Regions from separate parts of the Paenibacillus sp. p3-SID1389 genome, predicted to be linked through region 3. Evidence: predicted binding sites of a transcription regulator. Region 3 holds the regulator's gene; each other region holds the start of a gene.
The links. Region 3 encodes Rex, which represses fermentation and respiration genes when NADH is low (regulators of the CRP and FNR family bind a similar motif). Its sites were predicted from a motif close to TTGTGAAATATTTCACAA; they were not measured.
Positions count from the first base shown of each region.

Region 1: M3G15_RS20470 (DUF2249 domain-containing protein) is a predicted target of Rex. The motif match lies at 2,398-2,415, and genes of this name have one in related genera.
Region 2: nirB (nitrite reductase large subunit NirB) is a predicted target of Rex. The motif match lies at 2,968-2,985, and genes of this name have one in related genera.

Region 1 is NZ_JALXVO010000082.1:3,294-8,171, forward strand. Features, by position in the region: gene ilvB (biosynthetic-type acetolactate synthase large subunit) at 1-989, opposite strand, end outside; partial or broken gene M3G15_RS20455 (SPASM domain-containing protein) at 1,107-1,442, shown strand; gene M3G15_RS20460 (DUF2249 domain-containing protein) at 1,484-1,720, opposite strand; gene M3G15_RS20465 (hypothetical protein) at 1,721-2,080, opposite strand; gene M3G15_RS20470 (DUF2249 domain-containing protein) at 2,097-2,330, opposite strand; gene M3G15_RS20475 (YwiC-like family protein) at 2,565-3,305, shown strand; gene M3G15_RS20480 (DRTGG domain-containing protein) at 3,357-4,691, shown strand; gene M3G15_RS20485 (YtpI family protein) at 4,752-4,878, opposite strand, start outside.
Region 2 is NZ_JALXVO010000021.1:56,568-61,445, reverse strand. Features, by position in the region: gene nirD (nitrite reductase small subunit NirD) at 26-373, opposite strand; gene nirB (nitrite reductase large subunit NirB) at 405-2,837, opposite strand; gene M3G15_RS10990 (hypothetical protein) at 3,077-3,709, opposite strand; gene M3G15_RS10985 (FAD-dependent oxidoreductase) at 3,966-4,532, opposite strand; gene M3G15_RS10980 (winged helix-turn-helix transcriptional regulator) at 4,596-4,878, opposite strand, start outside.
Region 3 is NZ_JALXVO010000019.1:20,178-25,055, reverse strand. Features, by position in the region: gene M3G15_RS10145 (cell wall elongation regulator TseB-like domain-containing protein) at 1-447, opposite strand, end outside; gene M3G15_RS10140 (amidohydrolase) at 508-1,806, opposite strand; gene M3G15_RS10135 (redox-sensing transcriptional repressor Rex) at 1,803-2,447, opposite strand; gene dinG (ATP-dependent DNA helicase DinG) at 2,488-4,878, opposite strand, start outside.

The sequences.
Region 1 (4,878 bases), on a different contig from region 3:
TCTCCGCACAGCCCCAGATCAACAGGAATGTTCTTGTCCAGCTCAGCATCATCGATGTCCACATGGATCTTCCAGGCATGGGGAGCGAACGACTTAGCCTTGCCGGAAAGTCGGTCGTTGAGCCGCGTTCCTAGACATATCAGCAGATCGGCGTGATGCACCGCCCGGTTGGCGGCATACGTGCCATGCATCCCGAGCATCCCGAGATAGAGCGGATGGCGGGCAGGGAAGGCCCCGATGCCCATCAGCGTAGTCGCCACCGGAATTTGCGTGGTTTCTACAAGCTGGAACAGCGGCTCGGCCGCACCGGATGCCACGGCGCCGCCCCCGACAACGAGCACCGGGCGCTCGGAGCTTTCGATCTTGCTCGCAATCAGCCGTACGGCCTCCTCATCGATCTGGGTTGAAGGCACGTAACCGCGGATGTGGATTTCGGCAGCCGGACTCAAGTTGGTTTGAGCGGTCATGATGTTCTTGGGCAGATCGATCAGGACCGGCCCCGGTCGTCCCGTGACAGCGAGATGAAAAGCCTCTTTGATGATTCTAGGCAACTCGCGGATATCCATCACGGAATAATTATGCTTGGTCACGTCCATCGTCATGCCAAAAATGTTGACCTCCTGGAAGCTGTCCCGACCGATCAGATCAGTCGACACCTGACCGGTCAGCACGACCATCGGGACCGAGTCCATGTAGGCGTTGGCGATCCCTGTGACCGCATTGGTTGCGCCTGGTCCGGAGGTGACGAGCGCAACCCCCGCCTTCCCCGTCACGCGGGCGTAGCCGTCCGCCGCGTGTACGGCTGCCTGCTCATGCCGGGTCAGAATATGCCGGATCTCTCGGCAATCGTACAGCGCATCGTAAATAGGAATTACTGCCCCGCCCGGGTATCCGAAGATCGTATCGACCTGTTCCGCAAGCAGGCAATCGATTAACAGCTCCGCTCCGCTTCGGGCGGAGGTTAACTTGGATTCTTGGATGTTTCTCATTAGGTCAGACCTCCCGGTGGAATTTTGACTATTTTATCGCGGGAGATTCGCTTGTGGAGTGATCCCAGTCATAATTCGTGGGACGCCTTGGCCGGAGGAAGCAGAGAGGCAGCGCCCAAACGTAAAGATCTGCTCGGCCGCTCGCCGAAAGGTGTAAATGACGGAGACGGGTTCGTCTTCATTAGTCACATTGGCGAGGTGTATCCAAGCGGGTTCCTGCCAGTTAGCTGCGGGAATGTCCGGAACGCTTCATTGGTGGATATTTATCGGAACTCACCGATCCTTCGGGAGCTGAGGGACAAATCCTTGCTGAAGGGAAAATGCGGCGTCTGCGAATTTAAGGAGCTGTGCGGAGGTTCAAGAGCGAGGGCTTATGCGGTTACCGGCGATTATTTGGAGAGCGATCCGTATTGCGCATATATTCCACGAGGATTTTCACAACAACAAAAATAATAAGGAGGCCGAGCGGCCTCCTTTTCTTGTTCTGCAAAAACCTAAGCTTGAATCGGTTCAAATGTCACCTTCCAATGATCCGCTGCCAGTTGTTCGCATTCATGACGGTAGCCCTTACCTTCAAGCACCTTCAGGAGCGGGACGGGCTTCATTGTGGCGTGCAGAACAAGGCTGTCACCCTCCTGCAGCTTCCCAACCGTGTCCATAATAACGCTGAACGGCTCTTCGCCGCGGCGAAGAATCGGCCGAACGTCGAGTTCAACGATCTGGTTTGCCATTTATGGATTCACCTCCACGTCCGTCCGTTCGGCAGCAAATGCTTGGCAGAGCCGAGCTGCACCGCTGAGTCCCTTCATGCCGCCGTACAGCGTATAGAAGAACGAGTCCGGCGCATCCAGCGAGAAGGACAAATACTGCTTTGGATCGATCCCCAGCATTTTTTCAAACAAAGCGGAAGTATCGTAGGCATAGAAACAGAAATAGGTGTATTGGAATTCCGGCATTTTTTCCGCGATGGTGAGGATCTCGCTGGCATAGCGTTCCAGATTGCTTTCCGCTTCCTCAATCATCCGCAACGCATCCTCGAGCTCGACGGCAATCTTAATCGTTTTCTCATCGACAACCGTAATCGTTGCCATAGGGCATTCCCCCTGCTTAGTTTTTGCCGATTTTCACCTGGAACATCTCTGGCCCCTGCTCAATGTACTCCCAAGTGAAACCGCCGGGATGCATGGCCTCGAACTGAAACCGGAGCGGTACCGGGTCATGGTCGTTAATCAGCAGCATCGCTTCCCCCGGCTCCAGGGAATTAAAGGTTGCAAAGATGGTCTTATGCTTGAGCTGCGGCGGATATTCGGTGGCGTTGACAGTAGCTTTGAATTGACTCATGGGAAGTCCTCCTAAATGTTTAGAATTTAACGATTCGCCCCCATTATAGCAACGGACTTGAGCGGGATTGTGATATCAGTCACAAGATGCGAAACCGTCAAAAATTTCTCGGCGGATTTGTCCGGAAGCTGCCATGAATCAAGTGATTTCTGTCACTTGGGTGCCGATGCCGGACGATTATAATGTGCGTAATTTGAATTTGATGGCTCACGATTAGAAGGAGGAACCGATAACATGCGCGTCCGAGATTACATCCCGAATCAACATGGAGCCTGGGCCATGCTGATCGTTCCGTTTCTGTTTGGCATGCTCGCCTCTACCCCCGGGGCGATCCACGGTTTGTTGTTTGTGTGCTGGCTTCTCATTTATCTGTTTATGTTTCCTTTGCTGCAATGGATTCGGAGGGGAAAAGCCAAGACCAAAGCCAAAGCCGACCGATACCGCAAGCCTTTGCTGCTCTACGGTGCGTTGCTGGTCCCTGCGGCGCTCACTTTGGTCCTGCTTCGCCCCGAGGTGCTGAAGTTGGCTCTCCTGTTCGTGCCGCTGTTTGGGGTGAATGCCTTCTATGCCAAGCAGAAGCGCGAACGCGCTCTGCTGAACGACATCGCGGCGATCGTGCAATTCAGCTTGATGGTGTTTATCTCGTATCAGCTTGGAGGAGGAACCGATCTTCGGCTCGCCACGGAACTGTTCCTGATCAGCACGTTGTATTTTGTAGGGACCGCTTTTTACGTGAAAACCATCATCCGTGAACGGAATAATAAGCGATTCTATTGCTACTCCGTAGCCTACCACGTTATGCTGATGATCTTGGCCGTATGGCTGCTCTCTCCGGCGCTGTGGATCGCCGCATTGATCCTGCTGGCTAGAGCGGTCTGGTTTCCGCGGACGGGGATTACCGCCAAGCAGTCCGGCATGCTGGAAATTGTCTATTCTGTTATCGTTCTTGCCGCCTTCTGGATGACCTACGCCTGAATGTGTATAATGAATACAGAATAGTACAGATTCGGGCAGGGGGTATAACAGTTGGAGGGACCGGAAGAAAGCGTAACAAAACACGAACAGCTGCTCCAACATATCGAAGGACTCAAGATTGGAACGAAAATCTCCGTGCGCAAGCTGGCCAAAGCGCTGGGGGTAAGTGAAGGTACCGCCTACCGGGCGGTGAAGGAAGCGGAGAATCTCGGGATCGTCATTACGAAGGAACGGATCGGCACGGTTCGCGTGGAGAAGAAGCCGCGCAACATCTCGGACCAGCTCACCTTTGGCGATGTGGTTGAGATCGTCGAAGGTCATGTGCTGGGCGGCGGAGAAGGATTGAACAAAACGCTGAACAAGTATGTCATTGGCGCGATGAAAATCGATGCCATGGCCAGATACATTGACGCCGGCAGCCTGCTGATCATCGGGAACCGCGATAATGCCCATTCACTTGCCCTGGAGCAAGGCGCCGGGGTATTGATCACCGGGGGGTTCGGGACGAGCCGCGAGGTGAAGACGCTGGCGGACAAGCTGGCATTGCCGATCATCTCCTCGCGTCACGACACGTTTACCGTCGCATCGATGATTAACCGGGCGTTATTTGACCGTTTGATTAAGAAAAAAATCATGCTGGTGGAAGACATCGTCAGCCGCAAACCGCGGGTGAGCATGCTGAAGGCGACCAGCAACATTTCCGATTTTGATCAGTTGTCTTTAGAGACGGGGCAGCAGCATTTTCCGGTGGTGGACGAGTGGAACCGGGTCATCGGGATCGTCAGCCGGAAGAACGTCGAAGAGCTGAGCGGCGACCAGCCGATTGAGAAATGCATGACCCGCCATCCGATTACCGTTGGCCTGCAGACATCGCTCGCTTCGGCAGCGCAAATCATGGTCTGGGAAGGGATCGACTTCTTGCCTGTCGTGGACCGCAACCGGAAGCTGGTCTCGTCGGTGACGCGCCGCGAGGTGCTGCAAGCGATGCGGGACGTACGGAATCAGCCGCAGCTGGGCGAAACGTTTGAGCACTTAATGTGGAACGGGTTTGCCGAGGAACGGGACGAAGAGGGGAAATTGTTCTTCCGCGGAATGATTACGCCGCAGATGGCGACTGATTTGGGGACGATCTCGCATGGGGTCCTGACCTCGCTGATGACCCAAGCCGGACTTCGCGCGGCCAAAGACGCCAGCGGCGGCGACTTTGTGGTCGATAACCTGACGACCTATTTCGTCCGTCCGGTGCAAATTGAAAACCCGGTGGTTATCACCCCCGTATTACTGGAGATGAGCCGCCGGGCTTGCAAGCTGGAAATTATGTTAACCTATCAGGATTCGCTGGTTTCGAAGGCGGTCATGACGCTGCAGTCCATCGACCATGCCTAAGCAGCGGAGCGGGGATCCTGCATGCAAAGAGGGATAGCCTAACGGCCTGGGGCCGCGAGGTTATCCCTCTTTTTGCCGGGCATATAAGCCATGGTTGCGGAGGCCGGCGAAGATGTTAAACGCCCCCAGCACCATAAACACAGCGCCGATGACAACGCGAAGCGTCGAGCCGCTGAACAGGAACATT
Region 2 (4,878 bases), on a different contig from region 3:
GATCACCGCGCTGTCGATAGCCGCACTACGCTTGCTGCAAAGCAGCAGCGGCAATGTAGACCTGTTCGTCCTCCACCTTGACCGGGAACATCGTGACCTGCCCGGTATCCGGTGCTTGAACGAGCCCGGTGGTCAGGTCGATTTTCCAATCATACAACGGATCATACAGATAATGACCCGATACGATCCCCTCGGCCAGCGGTCCGCCCTTTGGATGCGGATTTTGGTTCAGCGCCGCAAAAATCCGGCCATCCGATGTTCGGAACACGGCAATTTGCAGGCCGGCCACTTCCACGACACGCCCGATTTGCAGCAGAAAATCCTCCAAGGCACCAACAGGATAAAACGTTTCGCCCTTACTCTCCATACTCATGCACCATGACCCCTTTCTCTAGGACGCTGTATTACAGCTGGCTGCTCACTTCTAACGAGTGATACAATTTGCCAAGCTGTTCGTTGTCGTTCAGCACTTTTTTCCATGGATCGGATACTTGCTTCAAAGCAAATTCAATCCGTTCCATCAGCGCTTTGCGGTTCTTCACATCGTCAACGATAACCGAGCGGATATGCTCAAGGCCCATCCGTTCCACCCATTCCGACGTTCTCTCCAGGTAGTTGCCGGTTTCACGGTAGTACTGCATCAGCGCGCCGCACACTTCAATCAATTCCTCATCGGTTTTCACCTTGCACAGCGAGTCCGCCAAGCGCGGCTTGATCCCGCCGTTGCCGCCAATGAAAACCTCCCAACCGCCGTCATTGCCAACGATCCCGATATCTTTGGTGCACGACTCGGCGCAGTTACGCGGGCAGCCGTTAACCGCCATCTTAAATTTCGCCGGGAAGTCCAGCCGCTCGAATTTGCGCTCCAGCAGCGCGCCCATACCCATTGAATCCTGGGTGCCAAAACGGCAGAACTGCGAACCAACGCAGGTCTTTACTGTGCGCAACGATTTGGCATAAGCATAACCTGACGGCATATCCAGCTCTGCCCACACCTTCGGCAGGTCCTCTTTCTTCACGCCGATCAAATCCAGCCGTTGTCCGCCCGTGACCTTGACCACCTTGACATTGTATTTCAACGAAACATCGGCGATTTTCTTCAGATCTTCCGGCGTTGTGACGCCGCCGTACATCCGCGGCACCACGGTATACGTGCCGTCCTTTTGAATGTTGGCATTCATCCGTTCGTTGACGAAACGCGAAGCTTTTTCATCTTCATGGGTATCCGGGTAGATCATGCCTAGATAGTAGTTAATCGCCGGCCGACACTTCGAACAGCCTTCCGGCTGCGTCCATCCGAGCACATTCATCACTTCTTTGGTTGTCTGCAGCCCTTTCGCTTTAATCTCGGCAACGATCTCGTCCCGGCTAAGCGTAGTGCAGCTGCAAATCCCCTGTTTCGCCGATTGGGTAAAGCCATCGCCAAGCACATATTGCAGGATCTGCTCGACGACCGGTTTACAGCCGCCGCAAGATCGAGTCGCTCCGGTGCTCGCTTTAATTTCGTCGACCGTCGTCATCCCTTGATTTACGATGCAGTCCACGATCGTGCCTTTCGTCACCCCGTTACAGCCGCAGACGATTTCCTCATCGCTCATCGTTTCGACCGATGCCTTCTTCTTGGTGCCGCCGCAGCAGCCCCCGCCCATCAGCGATTCGTACAACTCATCGGTCATCTCCGCGCCTTGCTTAATCAGCTTCTGCAGCTCAGCCGAATCTGTGATATCCCCGAACAGCACTGCCCCAACCAGCTTGCCGTCCTTCAGCAAAATTTTCTTATAGGTGCGTTTCCACTCGTCCTTGCTGACGATCACTGTATGCTCCGGTCCATCGATAAATTCACCGGTGGAGAATACATCCACGCCGGAAATTTTGAGCTTGGTCGATACGACCGAACCCTCATAAGGCGCGGTATCCACGCCGCTGATATGCTTCGCCAACACCATCCCCTGCTCGAACAAAGGCGCAACCAGACCGTAACAAACCCCGCGGTGCTCCGTACATTCCCCCACAGAATACACACCTTCAAGCGAGGTTTGCAGATAGTCGTTCACGACGATCCCACGGTTCACTTCGATGCCGCTGGCTTTAGCAACCGCAACATTAGGTCGGATTCCCACAGCCATAACGACGAATTCCGCCTCCAGCTCCGTCCCGTCGGCAAAGCGCAGGCCGCGAACCCGATGGTCGCCAAACAGCTCCGTCGTTTGTGCGCCCATCTTAAATTTGATCCCTTGCCGCTCCAACTCTGCTTTCAACATGCTCGCTGCCTGATGGTCTAACTGGCGTTCCATCAGATCTTCCATCAAATGTACAACCGTCACGTCCATCCCCAGTTGCACAAGGCCTTTGGCCGCTTCCAATCCCAACAGTCCACCGCCAATGACGGCCGCCTTCTTGTAGGTCTTCGCCGCCTCCAACATTTGCTTGCAGGCCGCGATGTCACGGAAGCCAACGACCCCTTCCTTATCGCTGCCTGGAATCGGCAAGATCAGCGAATTGGAGCCCGTTGCGATCAGCACTTTATCGTACGGGACGCGCAACCCATTATCGGCGACGACCTCTTTGGCTTCGGCATCAATCCGTTCCACTGCAGTTCCGACATGCAGGGTGATCCCGTTCTCTTTGTACCAGTTCAAATCGTTCAGCACGATATCGTCCAGCGTTTTGCTGCCTTCCAGCACATATGACAGCATAATTCGATTGTAGTTCGGATGCGGCTCGCTTCCGAATACCGTAATGTCAAATTTCGTAGTCAACTTCAGGATTTGCTCTACCGTGCTGATTCCGGCCATTCCGTTACCGATAACAACTAGTTTCTCTCGTTCCATTCCCATATCTTTAGAATGCCTCCTCCAATAAACACCTGGGTCTCATGCAACTTAGCGATAGTTAAAATTTGAAGTGCTCCCATGCTCCCAGTATACTTTTCAAATAAGGAGGACTTTGTGATTCCATTCACATTAATTGTGAAAATTTTAACATACTTTTGTCATAACTTTTTCAATGTTCTGTAAAAAAATCCGCTCTCCCGGATGATCACCAGGATTACGGATCTCTAAGTTACATCGTACTTCTATTGCGTCGTCAAGGTAATCTCCACGTAGTCTTGCGGCTTTAATCTCATATCCAGGCCATTATCCAGCAGCTTCTTCCCATTCACTTTCAGGATCCATTGCTCGTCCTGCTTAGGGGTATAGCCGCCGACGGAGATAATTGATTTATGGTTAGGGTTAAACTGTACCAATCCACTGTGCTTCAGGAGATCTCGAACGGTGGTGTTATCACTGTATTTATGGACAAAATATTGCTTCTGACTGCCCCCGTCGATAATCAACAGCAAGGACGCCAGCGGCGAGATCGCTTCATAGCTGTCCACCGTCTTGACGTAAACCAGCAGCTTGTCACCCATTTGCAGCTCCTGATCCCAGTTGGTAGAGGCCAGCTCCTTATCATTTAGCCGGGTCCCCCATTCCAACGCCGAATCCAGCGACACCTCCCCCACCGATTGAATGGCGGACTGGTCCTCTGTAAATTTGACAATCCCGCTGCTTGCCAAGGCATGACGTACCGTTAACCCGTCGATATAATCAAAATGCAGGTTACGCGTCACATCAGGGATAAAGGTGCCTCCATCAATCATTAATGTGATATCGTGGGGGTGTTCTACTTCTGTTGTCTGCGTCTCCGCTGGTGTCGGTTGATCCATAATCTGGCCGCGGGCGCACGCCGACGCGATTATGATTATAGTCAGTCCTGCCATACATCCAACGAACCATCGCCATCTGTTAAACATAGCCGCCCTGCCTTTCTCCTCATCATTTTCCCAACTTCGGCCAGATCGTATTCCTTCTTCTTAAGCATACCGGACAAAGTGCAGGTTCTCAAATTTCAGGCTCCCTGATGGATATTGGCAAAAATAAAAAGGCCCCCGTCATCGGAGGCCTGTTGTATGTTCAGATGTCTTACTTAAGTACGTCGTGATCAACGTAGCGTTCGCCGTTCATTTCGCTGATCAACTCAATCGCGACCTTCGCGCCGTCGCCCGCGGTAATGATCGTATGCACGCTTACCCCGGCAACCGTTCCTGCTGCCCAAATGCGCGGAATGCTCGTACGGCCTTGGCCATCCGTAGCAATCACCGTTTTGATTCGAGGTTCGCGGCCTTCCTTCAGCTCCAAACCGATAGCGCTTGCAAGGTCGGTTAACGCGCCGGTGGCCAATATGATATGGGACGCTTCATAACTGCGGCCGGATTCGGTCTTCACCGTAACCGTTGAACCACCGTTCGTATCGATGTCAGTCACTTTCTCTTCAATGAACTTCGCGCCGAATTTCTCCGCTTGCTCCCGGCCGACCTTCAGCAAATCGGGTCCGGAAATGTCCTTCGCACCGTAATGATTCTCGATCCATGCCCGTTTGGTCATACTGGAGTTGCTGTCCAGAACGAGCGTTTCTTTACCTGCCTTCGCCAAGAAAAGTGCTGCACTAGCTCCTGCAGGTCCTGCTCCAATAACAATTACATCAGCCACACGTACACCTACTTTCTATGATATTCCATGCCGCCCGCTCGCCGGTAACGGCATGTTCGTTGTTTATTTAATCCACTCTTCCGCCCAGGACTGCACTTGTTCCATAACGGGACGAAGCGCCCGGCCTTTCTCCGTTAGTTCATATTCAATCCGGACCGGCGTCTCAGGATAGACATGGCGAACCAGGATTCCTTCACATTCCAGATCCTTCATCCGCTCGGATAACATTTTATCGCTCATGGAAGGAATCTGATTCGAAATATCCTTAAATCGCTTGGGACCGTCCATCAGCGTTTTGATGATCAGACCGTTCCAACGTTTGCCTAAAAACGAAAATGCCGATTCA
Region 3 (4,878 bases):
GCCGGTCGTGAAACTGAAAAACCGATAATAATGGTGGTCCTTCTCTTTATAGAACAGCTGCCACACCAATTGGTTATTGTATATGCCTGGCAGCAGCCGAACCACCCGGATCCCCGGCAACGATTGTTTGATGATCTCACGCATTTGGCTCTCGGACTTGCCATCGGACAGCAAGCGTACCTCTGGATCATGTCCTTCCCTTAACCAGACCATCATTTGGCGGCCGGATGCATCCTCCCCTTGCACGACCCAGGTAACTTCATCCCATACCGACTTCCAAACCTTGTCGCCCCGGACGAGATCCGTCTCCTGCTTCGCCTGCTGGATAGCGGCTCTTTCGGCTTTCCACGTATCCTCATGAATGTATAGATAAAACCGGTGGAGACCCAGGAGCACGATCAACAGAATCACGAGGGACAGCAGGATCCATTTCGTTCGCTTCCTCAAGCTACTCTTCCTTTCCCTTCCTAAGCAAGCAGCCTCCTTCAGGAAACCGCGCGCCGCTCATTATCGTGCCAACAGTCCCTCAAACGCCGCTTGCGCCTCGTAGCGGATGCGTTCTTCATCCAGTGTCAGACAAGCACCGTGCTTGACTACCTGCTTACCGTTGACCCAGACATGCTCTACATCTTTGGCGCCAGCGGAATAAACGGTATGGGAGATATAATCCGTTCTCGGCAGGAAATGGGCTTGCTCCGTATTTAAGGCGATGATATCCGCCTTCATGCCAGCAGCCAGCTTGCCTGTATTTTGCAAGAAGACCGATTTCGCGCCGTATTCCGTCCCCATTTTCAGAGCTTCCAGCGCAGGAACCGCCGTTGGATCGCCGGATACGCCTTTATGAATCAGCGCAGCCAAACGAATCTCCTCCAGCATATCCAGGTTATTATTGCTCGCCGGACCGTCAGTACCCAGCGATACAACTACGCCCTTCTTCAGGAGTTCCGGTACGCGGGCGACCCCGCTGGCCAGCTTCAGGTTACTGCCTGGGTTATGCGAGATGGTAACGCCGTGCGCTGCCAAGATGTCGATTTCCTCGTCCGTCAAATGCACAGCGTGGGCAAGCAGGGTCGGGCGGGAGAACATCCCCAGCTTCAGCAAATGTTCTACCGGGCGGACGCCGTAATCGTTAACGTTCTGCTCTACCTCGGCGCGCGTCTCCGACATATGCGTGTGCATCGGCAAATCGAGATCATGGGCAGCTTGCACAAATTTCTCGATAAAGGCTGGCGGGCAGGTGTATGGTGCATGCGGCGACATCATCGTGGTGATGCGGCCTTCTGCCTTGCCGTGCCAGTTCTGAGCAAACGCGATCGCTTCTTTGAGCTTCTGATCTTGCTCTTCCGGGGAGCACAACCCGATGGCCCCGCGCATCAACACGGCGCGAATACCCGATTCCTCCACGACTTTGGCCACTTCGTCCATGTGATCGTACATATCCAGGAACGTCGTCGTCCCGCCCTTGAGCATTTCCAACACAGATAACGCCGTACCGGCATACACATCCGCCGCAGTAAATTTGGCTTCCATCGGCCACATTTTCTCCTGCAGCCAGGTTTGCAGCACCATATCATCCCCATAGCCGCGCAGCAGCGACATCGCCGCATGGCCATGGGTATTGATCAGGCCCGGCAGGAACAACAACCCTTTGCCGTCCAACGTTTCGGCGCCTTCCACGCCTTCCGGGCGCTCTTCGCCAATATAGCTGATCGTATCGCCCTCAACGAGCATATATCCGTGAATTACAGGACGGTCCGCATTTAAGACGGCAAACGTCCCGTTCTTAATTAACCATTTACGACTCATACGTTGCTTGTTTCCTTTCCGTCTTCCAAGTAGTAAGCCAAGCTCAGCAAATCAGTAGTGAAGTCAGCCGCATGGATCCGAACTTCCGGCGGAACCTTCAGAATCGTTGGCGCGAAGTTCAGAATCGCACCGATTCCGGCGGCAACCAGCTCATCCGCTACGCGTTGCGCCTCCGTATCCGGCACGGTGATGATGCCGATGCGGATATTTTTCGCCCGGACGGTTTCCGCCAGCTCTTCGATCGGCTGAATCGTGATGTTGTTGATCTGCTTGCCGATCTTAGCCGGTGAAGCGTCGAACACCGCAACAATCTTCATATTATCCTTCAAATACGCATTATAATTCGAAAGGGCTTGCCCCAGATTCCCGGCACCCACCAGCGCGACGTTAATCTGTTGGTCCAGATTGAGAATTTGTTGAATTTTTTCAATCAAATAAGCGACATCGTAGCCGATCCCCTTCCGGCCAAAATCGCCGAAATAAGCCAAATCCTTACGGATTTGCGCCGGATTGAGATCCAGCTTCTGTCCGAGCTCCTGGGAGGACACCGTTGGCACCTCCCGTCGGCTGAGTTCATTTAAGAAACGCAGGTAAACCGGCAGTCTGCGGACGACAGCGTCCGAAATTTTATCTGACTTCATGCTTGTTCCCCCTATTCTTCAATGCGATCTATGAAGCGGCTTAGGCTTCGGGATTTAACCATTCCGAGATGCGCGGAACCATCTGAGTTAATGGCATATGCTCCATCTTCGGTCCGGGCAAAGAGTATAAGAAATATTTTCCATAATAAGATTCCAGGATCCGGGTATCATAAACGATCACGATGCCGCGGTCCTGCGACGAGCGGACAAGTCGTCCGAATCCTTGCTTAAAGCGGATAACCGCTTGCGGGACGGACAGTTTCATGAATGGATTCTTCTTCTCCCGCTGCAGGCGTTCGCTCTTCGCTTCCATCAGCGGGTGGTTTGGCGGCTGGAACGGCAAGCGTACGATCGCTAAACTGGTCAGCGCCTCGCCAGGAATATCCACCCCTTCCCAAAAGCTGCTTGTCCCGAGCAGCACCGATGCGCTGTTCCCTTGGAACCGTCGGGTCAGCTTGGTGCGGCTGCCGCTGTCCATCCCTTGCCCGATCACCGTGATTCCCTCCGCTGCGAGCAGTTCCTTCAGCGGGTCATACACCTGCCTGAGCATCCGATAGGATGTAAACAGCACCAGCATGCGACCTTGCGTCGCCACCGCGGCATCCGCCAGCGATTGCACCAGCGTATGAATGAAATGGTCATCCCCCACGCTGCCCTTCACACTTGGAAAATCGCGCGGGATCACCAGCAACGCCTGATCGCGGTAGTTAAACGGCGAGGGCAGCATCGCTGTGATCAACCGATCCTCTTCCGCCGCCTCAGTCAAGCCAAGCTGCTCGATCATATATTGGAACGATTTATCCACCGATAAAGTCGCGGACGTCATAACGACACTCTTCTTCCGGTCGAAGAAAAATTGCTTCAATTGAGCGCTGACGTCAATCGGCACCGCATACATCTGGAGCGACCGGCTACGGAAGTTCCCGTTCGCCTCCATCCAATAGACGGTGTCCTCGCTCTCCAACTTCATGAAGAAGCGCAGCGCTTCCCGTTCCCCGGCTAAATCTTTAAACAAGCCGCTGATATCGGTGATCAGGCTCTCCGCTGCATAATCGTCCTGCTCTTCTCGGATTTCGGACAGGAGGCGCTCCCCTTTCCGAAGCACGTCGCCAAGACCTACGTAAATTTGATTTTCGAGCGCGGTCAGCGTCTCCCAATCCTTTGGTTTTCGATTCGGCAACAGCCGGTACACGAATTGCCCGGGATCGCCAGGGGCGGCGTCGCTGCGGTCAGGCATCAAGCTGAACAGCAGCTCGCTGAGCTTGTCCCAGCTCTCCTTCACGTCCACCAGCGTTGGATAGATTCCGTCGATGACTGAGCACCATTCTGAGGCTTTCTCCGCGCCCGACGCTTCAAGCGAGCTGCGAAGGTTGGCCAGCTGCCCCGTCTTGCTGTCTTTAAATAACCGGGTCAGCGTATGCACGACCGTAAAATACTTCATATGAATCCCCAAATGCTTGCCGGCCACATCCTCTAAATGATGCGCTTCATCGATAACCAGCCGCTCGTAACCCGGCAGCAGCTGATGCCCCGCCTGGATGTCCGTAAACAGCTTAGAGTGGTTCGTAATGACCACGTCCGCGACACCGGCTTCGTGTTTTGCGCGATGATAGAAGCATTTGCGGAACCAAGGACAGGATCGGCCTAAGCAGGATTCCGACTCACTGGCCACCGTCTCCCATAAATCACCGCCGCGATTGCCGAGATTCAGCTCTTCGTCATCGCCGCTTTCCGTTTGGGTAAGCCATACGACCATTTGCGCGGCCGTCATCACCTCTTCTTTAGGTGTTGAGAAGTCTTTTCTATTTATTTTATGTTCAAATTTGCGCAAGCACAAATAATGCTGCCTACCTTTAAAAACGGCTGCACGAAACGGAAAAGGCACGACCTCCGTCAACAACGGCACATCGCGCTCCCTAAGCTGCTCCTGCAGGTTGATGGTGTGCGTGCTGACCATGACCTTCTCTTCGTTCTTGACGCTGTGGTAAATGGCCGGCAGCAGATATCCTAAGGATTTGCCCGTTCCCGTTCCAGCTTCAACAAGCAAATGCTTGTCTTCCTCAAAAGCCCGCATGACCTCATTCAGCATCATGTTCTGGGCTTCCCGCTCCTCATACTGCGGCAAACGCTCCCGCAATCGTTCCCGGACCTGCTCCATAAACTGCTCGAAGGTCACGCCCGCCAGCGGATTGCGCTCCGTGCTGTCCCTTGGCGCTTCAATGTCAAGCCAATCTTCAACCTGCAAGGCGAATTGGCGGTAGTATACAAAGCCGTCTTCGCTTGGCAGCGCTTCGCGCTCCTTCTCCTGCACCATGGCATCAAAAAACCACCCGAGATCGCTGTCCTCACCTGCAAACAGATCGGCCAAACGCTGTAAGGTCAGCAGCGGCAGTCGGTCACATTCCTCCAAGCATTTGAGGAAAATCAGCGC